DNA from 3 places in the Arthrobacter sp. ZBG10 genome. Region 2 is predicted to be linked to each of the others. Evidence: riboswitches for the same ligand, from Rfam matches in the RefSeq annotation. Region 2 holds a riboswitch; each other region holds the start of a gene.
What was found. A riboswitch is a leader RNA that binds a small molecule or an ion and turns the genes downstream of it on or off. The one in region 2 is predicted to bind S-adenosylmethionine.
Positions count from the first base shown of each region.

Region 1: linked by a shared signal. The riboswitch ahead of metX (homoserine O-acetyltransferase MetX) and the one ahead of ACU18_RS01140 (LLM class flavin-dependent oxidoreductase) in region 2 are both predicted to bind S-adenosylmethionine.
Region 3: linked by a shared signal. The riboswitch ahead of ACU18_RS11275 (aminotransferase class V-fold PLP-dependent enzyme) and the one ahead of ACU18_RS01140 (LLM class flavin-dependent oxidoreductase) in region 2 are both predicted to bind S-adenosylmethionine.

Region 1 covers NZ_LFQH01000039.1:43,709-49,695, forward strand. Annotated here, with positions in the region: gene ACU18_RS10155 (CPBP family intramembrane glutamic endopeptidase) at 1-60, shown strand, start outside; gene ACU18_RS10160 (VOC family protein) at 255-893, opposite strand; SAM riboswitch class IV at 1,055-1,170, shown strand; gene ACU18_RS10165 (bifunctional o-acetylhomoserine/o-acetylserine sulfhydrylase) at 1,215-2,540, shown strand; SAM riboswitch class IV at 2,637-2,752, shown strand; gene metX (homoserine O-acetyltransferase MetX) at 2,765-3,880, shown strand; gene ACU18_RS10175 (hypothetical protein) at 3,902-4,420, opposite strand; gene ACU18_RS10180 (SGNH/GDSL hydrolase family protein) at 4,529-5,398, opposite strand; gene ACU18_RS10185 (alpha/beta hydrolase) at 5,476-5,987, shown strand, end outside.
Region 2 covers NZ_LFQH01000005.1:41,514-47,500, reverse strand. Annotated here, with positions in the region: gene ACU18_RS01160 (PLP-dependent cysteine synthase family protein) at 1-644, opposite strand, end outside; gene ACU18_RS01155 (MFS transporter) at 847-2,352, shown strand; gene ACU18_RS01150 (rhodanese-like domain-containing protein) at 2,349-2,735, opposite strand; gene ACU18_RS01145 (LLM class flavin-dependent oxidoreductase) at 2,773-3,924, opposite strand; SAM riboswitch class IV at 4,116-4,224, shown strand; gene ACU18_RS01140 (LLM class flavin-dependent oxidoreductase) at 4,264-5,361, shown strand; gene ACU18_RS01135 (NtaA/DmoA family FMN-dependent monooxygenase) at 5,375-5,987, shown strand, end outside.
Region 3 covers NZ_LFQH01000044.1:63,541-69,527, forward strand. Annotated here, with positions in the region: gene ACU18_RS11270 (class I SAM-dependent methyltransferase) at 1-387, opposite strand, end outside; gene ACU18_RS11275 (aminotransferase class V-fold PLP-dependent enzyme) at 457-1,878, opposite strand; SAM riboswitch class IV at 1,914-2,028, opposite strand; gene hisN (histidinol-phosphatase) at 2,190-3,002, opposite strand; gene rsgA (ribosome small subunit-dependent GTPase A) at 3,048-4,163, opposite strand; gene aroA (3-phosphoshikimate 1-carboxyvinyltransferase) at 4,147-5,535, opposite strand; gene ACU18_RS11295 (DoxX family protein) at 5,543-5,987, opposite strand, start outside.

The DNA of each region.
Region 1 (5,987 bases), on a different contig from region 2:
CTCGACATCGTGGCGTTTGTCGGCTTCAGCCTGTTTGGCAAGGCGGTGGGGCTGGGCTGACCGTCCCGGGCCTCATGCCTGCCCGCGGTGGCGGGCGGCCGCCGTCGTCCGGTTGATGCTTTTGCCGCTCAATGATTCGGCCGCCATCAGCAGGTGACGCCGTTGTCAGCTGCTGATGGCGGTCGAAGGGTGGGTGGGCGCGGACGCCCGGAAGCACCGGACCCGGCGCAGGCCGGATCCGGTGCGGCGGAGGATCAGATGGTGACTGCGCCGTTGGCGGTTTCGAAGGTGACCGAGAGGATTCCGGGTGTGCCGTGCGGGGCAACCCAATCCACTGCAACATCCTCGAGCGGCTTCTCCACCGGTTCACCCAGCCATTCGGTGACCCGCTCGGCGGAACCGGCGATGGTCAGGCAGCTCATCTTGACGTTGCCTTCGTAGGCGTTGGACGGGTGCAGGGAGGGGTCGCCCTCCCACTTCAGCATGTAGGGCACCTGGGGATCCGCGATGAGGCCCAGGATGCCGATCTGCTTCCAGACCAGTTCGCGGCCGTCAGGGAACTTGCGGTTGCCGTTGACGGAAGACCGGCCCAGCCGCTCCTCGAAAGGCGCAAGGTCGTCCACTTCGACGCACCAGCCCATCCAGCCGCCACCGGCTTCGGAGCGGGCGCGGACAGCCTGCCCGAAAGGCGCCTTGTCCGAGGCGGGGTGCGCCAGCACCTCCACCACCTCAAGGTACTTGTGGCCCGCGAGGGGAATGATCATGTTCCGGGTTCCGAAACGGGGATGCACCCCGCCCTTGACGGCTTCCACACCCAGGGCGGAAGCGATTCGTTCGGTGGTGGCCGCCAGGCCATCCTGTTCACAGGCGTAAGAGACGTGATCCATGCGCATGCCAACATCTTGGCACTTTGTGATCCGCCTCTCAGCTAAGGCTTGCCTTACATGATTTTTCCACTGGGCGGAGTTCCTGTTGTGGCCCGGCAACGGGGCCGTGGGACCATGTTCGTCACAATCCTGTACCGCGCTCCCGGACAGTTCCTACACTGGGCACAGGTCATGAGTGCCAGCATCAAGCCCCGGCTCGCTGGCCGGCAACCCTCCACCCGCGGTGGGGTGCCCCGGGTGAGGACCTGGCTGTCCGGCACCGGCCGGATGGCAAGCGCGGCCCGTGCTGCTTCCTGCATGCCGGGCCCCTGTGAAGTGGAGCCAAAGATGTCCAACGGATGGTCGTTTGAAACCCGCCAGATCCATGCAGGCCAGGAACCGGACAGCGCCACCGGCGCCCGGGCCCTGCCCATCTACCAGACCACCTCGTTTGTGTTCCCCAGCGCCGAAAGCGCGGCCAACAGGTTCGCCCTGGCCGAACTCTCGCCCATCTACACCCGCATCGGCAACCCCACCCAGGACGCCGTGGAGCAGCGGATCGCCAGCCTGGAAGGCGGCCTCGCGGCCCTCCTGCTCAGCTCCGGGCAGGCCGCCGAGACGTTCGCGGTCCTGAACATCGCCGAGGCCGGCGACCACATCGTGGCCAGCCCCAGCCTTTACGGCGGGACCTACAACCTCTTCGCCCACACCCTGAAGAAGTTCGGCATCACCGTGACGTTTGTGGCGGACCCGGACAACCTGGACCAGTGGCGCGACGCCGTGCAGCCCAACACCAAGCTGTTCTTCGGCGAGGTGGTATCCAACCCGCGCCAGGACGTTTTGGACATCGAGGGCATTTCCGGGGTGGCGCACCAGGCGGGAGTGCCGCTGATCGTGGACAACACCCTGTCCACTCCGTACCTGATCCGGCCGCTGGAGTGGGGCGCGGACATCGTCCTGCACTCGGCCACGAAGTACCTGGGCGGACACGGCGCCGCCATCGCCGGCGTGATCGTGGACTCGGGCAAGTTCGACTTCACCAGGGAACCGGAGAAGTTCCCCGGCTTCAACACCCCGGACCCCACCTACAACGGCCTGGTCTACGGCCGCGACCTGGGTGCCGACGGCGCCCTGGGTGCCAACCTGTCCTACATCCTGAAGGCCCGCGTGCAGCTGCTGCGTGACCTGGGCTCCGCCGTGTCACCGTTCAACGCGTTCCTGATCGCCCAGGGCCTGGAAACCCTGAGCCTGCGGGTGGAGCGGCATGTCTCCAACGCCATTGAGGTGGCCCGTTGGCTCGAGGCGCGGGACGACGTCGAATCCGTTGCCTACGCCGGCCTGCCCTCCAGCCCCTGGTTTGAGCGCGGCCAAAAGTACGGGCCGCGGGGCACCGGGGCGATCGTGGCCTTCAACCTCGCCGGCGGGGCCGCGGCCGGCCAGCGTTTTGTCGATGCGCTGGAACTGCACTCCCATGTGGCCAACATCGGCGATGTCCGGTCGCTGGTGATCCACCCCGCGTCCACCACCCACAGCCAGCTGTCCCCTGAGCAGCAGGCCGTTGCCGGGGTCACGCCGGGCCTGGTCCGGTTGTCCGTGGGACTGGAACACATCGATGACATCCTGGCCGACCTGGAAGCAGGTTTCCGCGCGGCCAAGGCGGCAGCAGGTTCCTGACCGGACCCTAACGGACCGGCTGCCTTTGGGCCGGGGCAAGTCACAACCAGTCACACTCTTGGCCCGGGGTGGGGTGTTCTTCGTACACTCGAACAAGGTCATGAGTGCCAGTGACAGCCCCGGCTTGCTGGCCGGCAACCCTCCTTCCGCGGTGGGGTGCCCCGGGTGAAGACCTGGCCTGCCGGTCATTCGACGGCAGGCAAGCGCGTAGAAGAGGTCTTGCCATGACGGTTACCGTCGCCCGTACCACCGTTCCCGAACACGGGATTGTCCGCTTCGCCTCCGTAGGGGCCCTGGAACTTGAAGCCGGCGGATACCTGCCGGACGTCACCCTGGCCTACGAAACGTGGGGCACCCTGAATGCCGACGGCAGCAACGCCATCCTGATCGAGCATGCCCTGACCGGCAGCACCCACGTTGCCCGCGGCGACAGCGACGAGCCCGGCTGGTGGGAACAGCTGGCCGGCCCGGGCGCACCCGTGGACACGGACCGCTTTTTTGTGGTGTCCATCAACATTGTGGGCGGCTGTTACGGGTCCACGGGACCGTCCTCAGCCGCACCGGACGGCAGCCCGTGGGGTTCCCGGTTTCCGCTGGTGACCCTGCGGGACAGCACCGTGGCCGAAGCCAGGCTCGCAGACCAGCTGGGCATCCGCAGCTGGTTCGCCGTCCTGGGCGGCTCCATGGGCGGTGCGCGTGCCTTGGAATGGGCGGTGACCTACCCGGAGCGGGTGCAGCGGTGCGCCGTCATCGCCGTCGGTGCGGCGAGCACCGCAGAGCAGATCGCGTTTGCGCAGGCGCAGACGCTGGCCATCCGCCAGGATGCCAACTTCCAGGGCGGCGACTACTACGGCGGCCCGTTCCCCGGGGACGGTCTGGCCCTGGCCCGGCGCATCGCCCACATCACCTACCGGTCCGCCGCGGAACTCGAAGGCCGGTTCGGCCGGCAGGCGCAGGCCGCCGAAACACCGGTCCGCGCGGATTCGCTGGCCGCCCGGGGCCGCTACCAGGTGGAAAGCTACCTGGACCACCAAGGCAACAAACTGGTCCAGCGGTTCGACGCCAACAGCTACATCGCGCTCACCGAGGCACTCATGAGCCATGACGTCACCCGCAACCGGGGCACGCTGGCGCAGGCGCTGGACGTGCCGGGAGTCCGGTTTTTTGTCGCAGCGGTCGACTCGGACCGGCTGTACTTCCCGGCGCAGTCCTACGAGCTGGCGGCGGCGCTGCCGGGCGAGGTGGACGTCCACCTGATCCAGGCGCCGATCGGGCACGACGGCTTCCTGACCGAGATCGGCCAGCTGGGGGCGCAGCTGCGGGCATCGTTCCTCGTCTAGCCGGCTACCCCTCCCGGTTGGTCAGCCCTTCATGATCTCGCCGCGGCGGGTCATGTACTCCTCCATGGAGAGCTCACCGTTGCTGTACTGCTGGTCCAGTTCGGTGAGTTTGCGGGCCCGGAAGCCCTGCGGGGCCGACGGCGGCGGGGGAGTGGCGGGCGCCTGCGGCTGTTCCGGAGCGGGCTGGCCGGGCTGACCCGGGTACCCGCCTTGGCCGGGTTGTGCGGGGTAACCGGGCTGGCCCGGGTACCCGCCCTGGTGCGGGGCCTGCGGCCGGCCGAACGGGTCAGGCAGCGGCTGCGGCCGGTCGATGGGCTGCGGCGCGTCGATCTGGCGGAAACCGCCGCCGTAGTAGTCCTGCTGGGTGTAGCCGTCGCGGGGCTGGTTGTTCTGCGGTCCGGGGCCGCCGGGGAACTGGTTGGGATAGCGGCCGGAGAAGCTCTGGTCCTGGTTCCGGCGGGCCACTGACTTCCGGTACATCCGCATGCCCATGGGGATGACAAAGGACAGGATGATGATCCAGAAAAACAGGTTGCTCACGGTGCCGCGCCTCTCGTGTGTGTCCTCCCAGCTTAGCCGGGGCGCACCGGATGAGGGTGCGCCGGAAGGAATCCGCGCACCTCAACCAGAACCGACGGGAAGGGCAGGCTACTCCGCTGTGGCTGCCGTGGTCCCCAGCGGACCTTCGCCGGACCCCAACGGGACGCCCGGGCCAAAGGCGGGACCCGGCGTCGGGCGTTTTGCGGTGATGCCATCGCCGGAGGACTGGTGGCGCAGCCGGCGCAGGACCCACGGGACGAAATATTCGCGGGCCCACACCAGGTCCCCGCTCCGGGCTTCCCGCCATGTGCTGGGCGGCAGCGGTTTCGGGTGCAGGGGTTCGAGGGTGTGCTCGACGTTGAGTGAGTCCAGCACCATCGCGGCGATGGTGTGGTGGCCCACCGGCGAGAAGTGCAGCCGGTCCTGGTCCCACATCTGCGGATCGCGGAGCTGCCGCAGGGACCACATATCCGCAATAACGGCGTCATGCCGGGCGGCTATGGTGCGGAGGTTCTCGTTGTAGATGGCCACCTTGGACCGGATCCGGCCCAGCACCGACGAACCCGTATCCGGGCCGTTGAACAACACCACCGTGGCACCGTTCATGGCCAGGATCTGCACCACGGAATCAAGTTTCCCGGCCAGCGCATCCGGATCGCCGCCGCGCCGCAGGAGGTCGTTGCCGCCCGCGGACAGGGTCACCAGGTCCGGGCGGAGGGCCAGGGCCGGTGCCAGCTGCTGGTCCACGATCTGCTGCAGGAGCCGGCCGCGGACGGCGAGGTTTGCGTAGGCGAAGTCCTTCTGCGTGCGGCCAAGTTCCTCCGCCACCCGGTCCGCCCAGCCGCGGAACCCGCCGGGGGACGAGGGCTCGGGATCGCCGATGCCCTCCGTAAAGGAATCGCCCAGGGCTACATACCGGGTCCAGGGGTGCGATTCGGTCCGGGGGTGCGGGGTCTGGCTGGCGTTTGTGTCACTCACGTTCCTATCCTGCCTTCTGCTGCGCTGGCTACGCCAACGTAGGTTGTTACTTTCGGGTAACTGTAAGAATGGAAACCATGACTGATGCTTCTGTATTTCCTGCCCCCGTTGTCCAGTGGTCCCACCCCGAGGACCAGCGTGCGGGCAAGCCGTTGCTGGTGCTGCTCCACGGCTACGGCGCCAACGAACAGGACCTGATGGGCCTGGCCGACATGCTGCCGGCAGGATTCGCCATCGCCTCGGTCCGTGCACCCCTCGCCATGGGCCAGGGCTACACCTGGTTCCCGCTGACGGCGTCCATCGAGTACACGCTGGAGCGCGTCACCGAGGCGTCCGCCTATGTGCAGGAGTGGATCGACGGGATCCGGCCACACCACCCGTCAGTGACACTGCTGGGCTTTTCCATGGGCATGGCCATGGCAACCACGCTCCTGCGGCAGCGGCCGGAGGACTACGCGGCCGTCGTCGGGCTGTCCGGTTTTGCCGTCGACGCCGGTGCAGACCCCTCATTCCACGACGCCGACCTGCAGGGCACCGTGCCGTTCTTCTGGGGCCGGGACCAGCAGGACCCGGTGATCACCGCGGACAA
Region 2 (5,987 bases):
CCGGCGTAGCGGGAGTGCTCCGGATCCGCGGCCACCACCCGGATCCGGCCGCTGCTGGCCTCCTTGAGGTGTCCACCCGTTCCGGACAGTGTGCCGCCGGTTCCCACGCTGGACACCAAATGGGTAACAGTGCCTTTGGTGTCCGCCCAGATTTCCGGCCCGGTGGATTCCCGGTGCGCTGCCGGGTTGGCAGGATTGTCGTACTGCTGCGCCAACCAGGCTCCCGGGGTGGCGGCAGCGAAGTCCGCGGCGCGGCTGGCCAGGTGGTCCGGGTGTCCGCGCGGCACAAAATCAGCCACCAGGTGGACCTCGGCACCGTATGCCCGGAGCAGGCTGATCTTTTCCGCCGCCGTGGCCGTCGGTGCGAAAATCACCGACCGGTAGCCCAGTTGCGCCGCCACCAGGCTCAGCCCGATGCCGGTGTTGCCGCTGGTCCCCTCCACCACTGTGCCTCCCGGCCGCAGGTGTCCGGCAGTTTCGGCAGCCCTGACCATCGACAACGCTGCCCGGTCCTTGACGCTGCCGCCGATGTTCTGGAACTCGAGCTTCGCGTAGATCCGCGGGCTGAGGCCGGCGCCGAGCCTGCGGAGGCGGAGCAGCGGTGTGCCGCCGATGGCGTCGAGGACTGATTCGTGAACGGTCATGGGGCCACGGTAGGGGGCAGCCGGCAGGGGCCCAAAGCTGCGTTTCCCCGGGTGTCGCAGGATGAGCCAATGCGTCCGGCAATGGCCCTGCAGCCGTCATAAATATGCCCTCCCAGGTCCGCTGATGTCACCTGCGGTCACTGGGATTCACGTTCCGACTCGAAATTCCGGAACGCCCGGAAACCCGCCATAGAGTCCGGACATGGCCCTCCGAATCCAGCAAAGACGTCAACCCAGCGGTGGCCGCAGCCAGGAAACCCCGCAGCGGCAGGTGCCGCCCCGGACTGTCCTGTGGCTGTGCCTGGGGGCCGGGTTCATCACGCTGCTGGACCAGTCGGTATTTGTCCTGGCAGTACCGGCCATGGCCGCCGGATTGCAGGCGGACGCCGGGCAGGTGCAGTGGATCCTGGCCAGTTATTCACTGGCGTTCGGGCTGGCGCTGGTACCGGCGGGCCGGCTGGGTGACCTTGTGGGCCGCCGCACCCTGTTCGTGGCAGGGCTCAGCGTCTTTGGCGCGTTCAGCCTGCTGGGCGGCCTGGCCACCGATCCGACCGTGGTCATTGGGGCACGGCTCCTGCAGGGCCTCGGTGCAGGGGCCCTCAACCCACAGGTCCTGGGCCTGCTGCAGGATGTCCATGCCGGTGCCGGCCGGGCCAAAGCCTTGGGGTACTACGCGGCGGCGGGCGGAACGGCTGCCGTGTGCGGTCCGCTGATTGGGGGCGTGATCCTCTCCGTGGGCAGCCAGGAAGGGAGCTGGCGGTTGCTGTTCCTGGTCAACGTTCCGCTGGTCCTGGTCCTGGTTCCGCTGGCCCTGGTGTTCCTCCCGCGCCGGTCCCGGTCGCCGGCGGTGCCCGGCCAACGCCGGCCCACCATCGATGCAGTAGGCGCGCTGCTCCTGGGTGCCGTGGTGCTGGCCTCGCTGGTGCCCACCATCCAGGGCCCGGGTCCGGAAACGCCCATCTGGCTGGGGAGCAGCGCCGTGGCGCTGGCCGTGTTTGCCGGCTGGGAGGTCCTGTACCACCGGCGCGGCCGGACCCCGCTGCTGGTCCCGGCACTGGTCCGCTCGCCCGGCTACGTCCTTGGCACCGTGGTTGCCTTGTGCCAGTTTGGCGTGGGCGCGGCCATGGCCGCGGTCACCGCGTTCTACTTCCTTGCCGGCACCGGCCTGCCGCCGTTGGCGGCCGCCGCGATCCTGGCGCCGCAGGCCGCAGGGATGCTGCTGGCCTCCAGCTTCAGCTGGCGGTTCCTGGGCCGCTACGGGCGGGGCGGTGTCGTCTGGGCGCTGGTGGCCGGCCTGGCCTGCCTGCCCGGCAAGGACTTGGCCGTCCAGTACCTGGACAGCGGAGCCGCTGCGATGGCGGTGGCCGCCGTCGGGCTCCTGCAGGGGCTAGCCGTGGGTCTGGTGGTGGCCCCCAACCAGACCCTGACACTGGCCCAGGCCCCGCCCGGTGCCACGGGGGTGGCCGCGGGCTTTTACCAACTCAGCCAACGGTTCACGGCGGCGCTGTGTTCAGCGGCCGCCGCCGGCATGTTCCTCACCGCCGGCGCGGACCCCCGCCGGGCCTTCCACCAGGGTGTGGTGCTCTGCTCGGTGCTGCTGGGCGTCGCTGTGCTGGCCGGCAGTGCGGACTGGCTCCGCACAGCCGCTGTCGCCGGGCGGCAGGCCACCCGCCGGCAGCCTTCGAAGCGCCGGCGGGCCGGTCCTTAAGCGGCCGGGCTCTGGGCGCCCGGGTCCGTGGGGCCTGTGGTGGGCACCCCGGCCTCCCGCAATGCCGGGAAGCCGCCGTCCACATGGACGGCGTTGGCGTAGCCCAGCACCTTCAGCTTCTCGGCTACAGGGCGGGAGCCGTTGACGGAGCCGCAAAACACCACTATGTTCCGGCCCGCGGCTTCCACTTCGGGCAACAGTTCGGGGGAGTCGGGGCCGAAGTCCTGGTCCACCCGCTCCCGGTTGACCACCAGCGCCCCGGGGATCGCCCCGGTGCTGTTCCGGCCGGCGTCACTGCGGACGTCAACCAGCAGGGCCCCTTCGGCGATGAGGCGGGCGGCGTCAGCGGCGCTGACCAGTTGGGTGTCGGTTTCGGTGCTCATGGTTCTCCTTTGAGGATGGGTTGGTTGGACCGGGGTCTTAGCCGCGGGCCCAGGCGTCGGCAAGCAGCCCGTAGGATGCCACCTGCTCCGCCTGCCCGTGGGCGATGGTGGTGATCAGGAGCTCCTGGGCGCCCGTGGCCCGCTGCAGCGCCCTCAGGTTGGCGGTGACCGTCCCGGGGGCGCCCACGAACCGTGTTTCCACGCGGTCCCGGACCAGCTCCGGGGAGCCCACCGCGGCGTCCAGCCGGCCGCCGTCGGCCGGGGCGGGATAGGCGATGGCGCCTTGGCCGCTGCGGATGCTGTGCACCCAGGCGGCGAAGCCCGCGCCGAGCCGCCGGGCGTCCTGTTCGCGTTCGGCCACCAGCACGTCCGCGGATACCGTGACGTACGGTTCCGGCACCGCCGCCGAGGGCCGGAAGTGGGCCCGGTATTCGGCCACCGACTCCAGTACCGTGGCCGGCGACACGTGGTAATTCGCGCCGAACCGCAGGCCCAGCTTCCCGGCAAGCCGGGCGCTGGGCCCCGCCGTGGAACCGTGGAGCCAGAACTGCGGGGCATGTCCCAGGGCAGGTGTCACCGTGATCCCCTCGCCGTGCCGAGTGCGGTAGCCGCCGTCGAAAAAGCCGATGACGTCCTGCACGTCGCTCTCGAAGTTGTCCGCATCCCCGGGCTCCCGGCCCAGGAGCTCGGCCTGGAGCCGGAACTTCCGGGGCAGCACGGAACTGAACGGCTGCCGTTTGGCGGGGACCACCAGGCCCGCCACCACCCGGCCCGCGTCCTCCGGCGCGGGTTCGCCGGCAGTCCGGAGGTCTTCCCCGCCGGTGCTTGCCGGCGGGGAAGCGGGTTGGCCGGAGCGGCCAAATCCCAGATCGATCCGGTCCGGGAACACTGCCGCCAGGGTTCCGACGTTTTCGGCTACCTGCAGCGGCCGGTAGTTGCCCAGGATGGTGGCAGCCGTCCCCACCCGGATGGTCCGGGTGGCGGCAGCAACCAGGGCGGACAGCACATGCGGGGCGGAACCCGCGACGCCGGGATTGAGATGGTGCTCGGCCAGCCAATAGCGGTGGTAGCCGAGGTCCTCGGCAGCGACGGCCAGCTCCACGCTGTTGCGCAGCGCCTGCCCGGCGTCCACCCCCGCCGGGATGGGGCTCAGATCGAGAACTGACAGCAGGGCATCCGTTGGGCTCATGGCTTGACCCTACGGACGCCGGCTCCGGCGCCCAAAGCGCCATGTCACCGGACTCAACGGTGCGCAACAGGCCGTCACAGGCGCCGCCAGATGACGGTTTAAGCCGTCGCTTGACGTGGCGTTTCGCGCGTTGACCTCGTGCGACAACGGCGGTTGCGGGGGTCATTCGGGGATCGTACATTCGAGCCATAGGTCAAGAGTCAGCACGCCAAGGACCGGCTCGTGCTGCGGCAACCCTCAGGCATTTAGTGGCGGGGTGCTCCGGAAACAGACCTGGCCGCACTGCGGCAAGTGAAATGTCGTCCCGGCCGCACCAGCGGCCCCTGAAAGAGGAAAGCCATGCCTTCACTACCAGTACCCGAAAACCGTCCCAACGTGGTGGCCGTTGAGCTCGACGGCGACGGGGCGCACCCCGCCGCGTGGCGCCACGCCCACCACCTTCCGGACGGACTGCTGGGCGGTGCCCGCATCAGCGGCACCGTCCAGGCCGCAGACATCGCCGGCTTCCACCTGGCCACCTTCCGCGATTCCCGCGTGGTGGATGCCGGCACGGCCGGGATTCCCGGCCGGATCGATGCCGTGCAACGGGCCGCCTTCGCTGCCCCCATCACCGGCTCGATCGGCCTGGTACCCGAGGTGGACACCCTCTACACCGAGCCATTCCACGTCGCCACCCAGCTGGCCAGCCTCGACTACGCCTCCCAGGGCAGGGCGGGCTGGCTGGTCAGCGCGGCCAACGCGCCCGAAGAAGCCCGCGCCGTGGGCCGTGAGCAGCTGGCCGCCGCCGCAGCGCCCCTCGAAGCCGCGGACGCCGTGGAAGCCGGCCGCCGGCTCTGGGATTCCTGGGAGGACGACGCCGTCATCCGCGACGCCTCCACCGGTCGCTACCTGGACCGCGACAAACTGCACTACGCCGACTTCGAAGGGGAGCGCTTCGCCGTCAAGGGCCCGGCGATCATTCCCCGGCCATTGCAGGGGCAGTTGGTGGTCATCGCTCCGGCGGCGCTGCTCTCCACCGTGGAAGCCGACGTGGCACTCGCTTCAGCCGCCACCGTTGACGGGCTCGCCGCAGCAGCCTCAGCGGCGGCCGCCACCGGCGTTCCCCGGACCCTCGTGGAGCTCGACGTGATCCTCGACGCCCGCGGCCAAACGGCCGCGGAACGGCTCGCGGAGCTGGACCGCCACGAGCCGTGGACCGGCGGCGCCCGGTACGTGGGCAGCCCCGCCGGCCTCGTGTCCCTGCTGGCCCGGCTCTTCGATGCCGCGGACGGCGTCCGGCTGCATCCCGCCGTCGTGGACGTCGACCTGCCGGAACTGGCGCTCAACGTCCTGCCCGCGTTGCGCGCCGCCGGCCTGGTCAGCGCGCCCGCCGCCGGCACCACGCTGCGCCGGTCCTTCGGCCTTCCCCGCCCCGCCAACCGCTACGCAGCGGCCTGAAAGAGAGCACCCCATGACCACGCACCGTCCCACCGGCAACGGCCGGATCCAGTTCGGCGTCTTTTTCCAGGGCGTCAACCACACCACCGTCTGGAAAGCCCCGGACAGCGGCTCCCAGACCGACTTTGAATCCTTCCGCCGCGTGGCCCAGACCGCCGAACGCGGGCTGTTCTCAGCCTTCTTCCTGGGCGAAGGACTGCGGCTCCGTGAACACCTGGGCCGGATCCACGACCTGGACGTGGTGGGCCGCCCGGACGCGCAGACCGCCCTGGCGGCACTCGCCGCCGTCACCACCAACATCGGCCTGGTGGCCACCCAAAACACCACCTACAACGATCCCGCGGACCTGGCCCACCGGCTGGCCAGCCTCGACCTGCTCTCCGGCGGCCGCGCTGCCTGGAACATCGTCACCACGGACAATGCCTGGACCGGCGCCAACTTCCGCCGCGGCGGGTTCCTCAAGCACGAGGACCGCTACGTCCGGGCCGAAGCCTTTGTCCAGACCGCCAAAGCCATCTGGGACTCCTGGGCCGACGGCGCAATCGCCGGGTCCCGGAGCGACGGGCGCTGGCTCCGGCAAGGAAGCATCACCCCGGTGCGCCGGAACGACGCAAGCTTCGACGTGG
Region 3 (5,987 bases), on a different contig from region 2:
GAGCTCCGTGCTGGCCGCAGCTGCGTCGCACCAGTGCCAGGCCTGGGCCACGGTGACGACGTCGAACGCCGCCGCCGGCAGGCCGGTGGCCTCTGCGGTGCCCAGGACAGCCGTGGCACGTGGATAGTGCTCAGCCAGCTGTTCCAGCATGTCCGCGGACGGGTCGACTGCGGTGACGGCCAGTCCTTTGGCCAGGAGCAGTGCGGTGAATTTGCCGGTGCCGGCGCCGACGTCCAAAACCTCACCGGCCGTTGCGGGCACCAGCCAGTCCGCGGCTGCCGCCGGGTAGCCCGGCCGGACCTGCTGGTAATGCTCGCCGCCGTCCTGGAAGCTTTGGCCCAGCTCCTGGCGCCGGTTGTGTTCCAGCTTGGGGCCACCCCGGACCACGCGCGGCCTCCTTCAGTAGATGTCTCTCCTGAATTTACCGCATGGACCCCGCCGGGGCGGCCCGGCGGTTCAGTCGTCCAGGCAGGGGGCCGCGCCGGCGGTGCCCGGCGTGTTGGGGGCCCAGTGCGGGTAGGTCCGGGAATCGTTGGCGGGCACCCAGCGGCCTGCGTCCACCACGTAATCCCAGCCAAGGCCCTGGGTCCGGAGGGCAGAGATGCCGGCAAGGAGCCGTTCGGCGTCCTCAAGGCGGGAGCCCACACCAAAGCTGGCCCGCAGCGAACCGGACGGAAGGCCCAGCCGCTTGAGCAGGGGGTGGGCGCAGAAACGCCCGTCCCGGAGGCCCACGCCGTGCTCTGCGGACAGGTAGGCCGCCACCAGACCGGCGTCGTAGCCGGCCACGGAAAAGTTAACCACACCGATGGTGTCCGTCTCAGCGTTGGTGTCCTTGAAGATCTGGTGGACACTCACGCCCTCGATCTGCTGCAGCCCCGCCACCAGGTAGGACCGGATGGACTGTTCGTGGGCGTGCCATTCCTGCGGGTCCAGGGCGGCGATGACCTGCGTGGCACGTGCCAGGGTGGCGGCGCCGAGGACGTTGGGCGAGCCGCCCTCGTGCCGGGCCGGGCCCGTGGCCCAGCTGACGCCGTCGAGCCGTGCTTCCTTGACGGCACCGCCGCCGGCGAGGTGCGGTTTTCCGGCGTCGAGCCAGTCCGGGCGCCCCACCAGGACGCCGGAACCGAACGGGGCGTAGAGCTTGTGGCCGGAGAACGCGAGGTAGTCAACGCCGTCGGCGGTGATGTCTACCCGCCGGTGGGGTGCCAGCTGCGCGGCGTCCACCACAATCCGGGCGCCGTACTGGTGGGCCAGCGTGGCGAGGGCGCGGATGGGCAGGATTTCACCGGTGACGTTGGAGGCGCCGGTAACGGCCAGGAGGCTGACCCCGCCCTGCTCCAGTTCGCCGCGGACAGCGTCGATGGTGCCGGCCAGGGTGTCCGCGGCCACGATGCTCCGGTGCGGGACGCCCTGCCACGGCAGCAGGTTGGCGTGGTGCTCGATGTCCAGGTACAGGACGTCGCCGGTGGGCCGGCCGTCCGTGTTGGGCAGGCACCCTGCCAGGAGGTTCAGCGAGTCGGTGGTGTTGCGCGTGAAGATCACCGAGTCGTCCGGGCGGCCGCCCACAAAGTCCCGCACGATGTTCCGCGCGTTCTCGTACACGGAGGTGCTGATCTGCGAGGCGTAGCCGGCGCCACGGTGCACGCTGGCGTAGTAGGGCAGGATCTCGTTCAGGTAGGCGGAGACCAGGGACAGCGCCGGCGCGGAGGCGCCATAGTCCAGGTTCGCGTAGCGGACATGGCCACCGGCGATCAGCGGCGCCTGGATCTCGGCGCCGGTTACGGCGGCGAGGGGCCTGGCGGCGATGGAGTGGCCGGCCAAAACCGAAGGTGCGGCGGGCGCCAGCGAAGCTGCGGGGGAGACAGTGGCAGTTGTCATGGGGAATCCTCACGTTGACAGGACTCCCTGCAGGGAATCCGCGCTTGCCGTATCCATGTCCGGACCGGCCTGGTCGTCACCCGGGGCACCCCACCGCGAATGGAGGGTTGCCGGCCAGCAAACCGGGGTTTAGCGCTGGCACTCGTGACCTGCTTAAGAGCGTAGGACATGGTGCGGGGTGGTTTGAAGCCAGCCCGAATGTTAAGGGATTTGTTACGCCGCGCCCGTACGCCGGGGCTTTTGTCGAAGAACACGACGGCGGACGCCCCCATCCGGAGGCGTCCGCCGTATATTCTTCGGTCCAGGCAGTCCTAGAGGAGGTCGTCCAGCCCCGGGTTCAGGCGCCGCAGCACCTCGGAATGCAGGATGGAGTTTGTGGCCAGGGCGTTTCCGCCGAACGGGCCGTCCTGGCCCTCCAGGGAGGTAAACCGGCCGCCGGCTTCCACCACGATGGGGACCAGGGCGGCCATGTCGTAGAGATTCAGTTCGGGTTCGCAGGCAATGTCCACCGACCCCTCGGCGACCATGCAGTAGGACCAGAAGTCGCCGTAGGCGCGGGTCCGCCATACGTCCTCGGTGAGCCCCAGGAACTCGTCGAAGTTGCCGCGTTCCTTCCACCCGGTGAGGCTGGAGTAGGACAATGACGCATCGGAAAGGGTGGCGACGTTGGAGACGCGCAGCCTGGTGGCCGAGGCGAGCGAACGCCCCATGTAGGCGCCCATGTCTTTCGCCGCCCACCAGCGTTTGCCCAGCGCAGGTGCGCTGACCACACCCACCACCGGTTCGCCCTCGTCAACGAGCGCGATCAGGGTTGCCCATACCGGGACACCCCGGACGAAATTCTTGGTCCCGTCAATGGGGTCGATGATCCAGCGGCGTGAGCCGTGGCCGCTGCTGCCGAACTCCTCACCCAGGACGGCGTCGCGGGGGCGGGAGCGGGAAAGCTGGCCGCGGATGGATTCCTCAGCTGCCTTGTCCGCGTCGGTGACAGGCGTCAGGTCCGGCTTGGTCTCCACATGGAGGTCCAGGGCCTTGAAACGGCTCATCGTCTGGTCGTCCACGGAATCGGCCAGGACGTGGGCCAGGCGCAGGTCATCGTTGTAGCTGGAAGCGGATTGGATCATGGTTCCAAACTACCGTCTGGCGGCGGTTGTGCTGGGAGGCCCACGTCAGTTGACGCTGCCGAGTTCCTTGGTCTCCTGGGCTTCCAGGCGCGGATCCGCCCCGAGGAGCCGCCGCAGGGAAGAGAGCCGGGCAGCGCCGGTGGGACCTGCCTGGCCGGCGGCCACCCAGGCGTCCAGCCCGCAGTTCACGGCCGCTGCCGTGTGCTTGCAGCCGCGTTCGCAGGCATCGGTGCCGGAGGAGAGGTCCGGGAAGGAACGCAGGATGCGGTCCGGGTCCACCAGTGCCAGGCCAAAGGACCGGATGCCAGGGGTGTCGATGATCCAACTGCCGGCCGGCGCATCTGCCAGCCGCAGGGCCAGGGCGGAGGAGGATGTGTGCCGGCCGCGGCCGGTGACGGCGTTGACGCCGCCGGTGGCCCGCTCGGCTCCGGTCAGCGCGTTGACCATGGTGGATTTGCCCACGCCGGAGTGCCCCAGCATCACAGTGACGTTCCCGTGCAGGAAGGTCCGCAGCTCCGCTACGGCCTCGCTGTCCAGCCGGGCGGACAGGCCATCGTCCGACCTGGCGTCGATGCCCGATGCCTTATTGTCCGCGGTGCGGCTGATGATGACCGGGAAGTCCAGGTGCGCGTAATTGGACAGCAGCTCAGCGGGATCCTTGACGTCTGCCTTGGTGATCAGCAGGATCGGTTCGATCCCGGCGTCGTAAGCCGCCGCCAGGGCACGGTCGATGAAACCGGTGCGCGGTTCCGGGTTGGCTGCTGCCACCACGATCACCAGTTGGTCGGCGTTGGCCACCACAGCCCGTTCCACGGGATCTGTGTCGTCCGCGCTGCGGCGCAGCAGCGTGCGCCGGTCCTGGATTTTCACCAGGCGCGCCAGCGTGTCCGGTTCGCCGGAAACGTCGCCCACCAGCGAGACAAAGTCGCCGGCCACCACGGGGTTGCGGCGCAGTTCCCGGGCGCGGGCGGCGATCACCACCCGTTCCGTAGCGGTGTCCTCACCCACCACCGCCGTGTAGCGGCCGCGGTCAACGGTGATGATCCGGCCAGTGACGGCGTCGTCGTGGCTGGGCCGGTCCTTGGTGCGGGGCCTGGAACCTTTTTTGCTGGGCCGGATGCGGACATCCGATTCGTCCCAAGAGTCAGTGCTGCGCGCCAACGCCTGTACCTTCCGTGCCGGTTCCGGCAGGAGAGCCCTGCGCCAGCATCGCGGTCCACAGGTCCGGGAAGTCGGGCATGGTTTTGGCGGTGGTGGCGATGTCCTCCACCTCGACGCCGGCGACGGCCAGGCCCAGGATGGCACCTGCGGTGGCCATCCGGTGGTCAGCATAGGAATGGACGACGCCGGCGTGCAGCGCAGCGGGGCGGATCACCAGGCCGTCGCTGGTTTCCTCGGCGTCGCCGCCCAGGCGGTTGATTTCCGCCACGAGCGCCGCGAGCCGGTCAGTTTCGTGGCCGCGCAGGTGCCCGATGCCGGTGAGCCTGGACGGGGTGTCTGCCAAGGCGCACAAGGCGGCAACAGTGGGGGCCAGTTCGCTGGTGTCGGCGAAGTTTCCGCCCTTGATGCCGGAGCCTGCGGTGACGGTGAGGACCCCGTCCGTCAGCGAGACGCTGGCGCCCATATCGGCCAGGATGCTGCGCCAGAGATCACCCACCTGCTGCGTACTGGCGGGCCAGCCGGGAATCCGGACCGTTCCCCCGGATGCCAGGGCTGCGGCCAGGAAGGGCCCGGCGTTGGACAGGTCCTGCTCGATCCGCTGGTCGAAGGCCCGGATGGGACCCGGCGCCACCACCCAGTGGTTGGGCACGGAATCGTCCACCGAGACTCCTGCCTCACGCAGGACAGCCACGGTCATGGAGATGTGGTCAAGGCTGGGTACCGGCTTGCCCACGTGTTCCAGGTGGAGGCCTTCGGTGAACCGGGCCCCCACCAGGAGCAGGGCGGAGACGAACTGCGATGAGGCGCTGGCGTCGATCACCAGGTGGCCGCCGCGGACTTCGCCCGTGCCCTCAACGGCGAAGGGCAGCGAAGAGGGGGTGCCGCCGTCGTCCGCCGTGACCACAACACCGAGCGCCTTCAGCGCCTCGATGATGGTGCCCATGGGACGCTGCCGGGCGTGCGGATCGCCGTCGAAAACGCTGGTCCCCTGCCGCAATGCCGCGAGGGGCGGAACAAACCGCATCACGGTTCCGGCGAGGCCGCAGTCGATGGTTGCCGGGGCAGGCGGCGCGTCCTGCCGCAGCGGGACGACCTCAAGGTCGGGGCCGAAGCTGCCCTCACCCGGGACCTCCGTGATGGTGGCTCCCAGGCTACGCAGGGCCCCGATCATCAGCGCCGAATCCCTGGAGTGCAGGGGCGCCCGGAGCCGCGACGGCCCGTCGGCCAGGGCCGCCAGGACCAGGTACCTGTTGGTCAGGGACTTGGAGCCGGGGACCGTGACGGTGGCATCGACAGGATGCGTGGCGAAGGGGGCGGGCCAAAGCGGAACGGGTGTCCCGGCGGAGTCCAGGGTGGTGGCAGCGGCGGTCATTGTCGGTTTAGGCTCCCGTTGCGTGGTCCACGGCGCGGCGGACTGCTTTGTCAGCGGTGCGCAGCTTCCGGTTGGTGCTCCTGCGTGCGTCGGTGGCGAGGTGCGATGCGCCCTTGCGTGCGTCGGCTGCCAGGTGTTCGGCGCGCCAGGCCAGGCCCGGCTTGCCTGCGGTGTCCACGGATGCCAGCAGCGCCCCGCCGCTCAGGGAAAGGTTTTTCAACAGCTGGTTGCGGCGGTCCTGCCGGCCTTCCTTGCTGCTGATGTCAGCGCTGCGCCACTCCACAAACGTGTTGAGCAGGGAAATGACCGTCAGCAGGGTGGCCGAGACGCGCGAGAACTTACCCAGTCCGAACAGCACACCGGCACCCACCTGCGTTCCGCCGATCACGCGGGCCAGGGTGCGCTCATCCGCCTTGAAGGGCAGCGACGCGGCGGCCTTGCGGAGCAGCGGT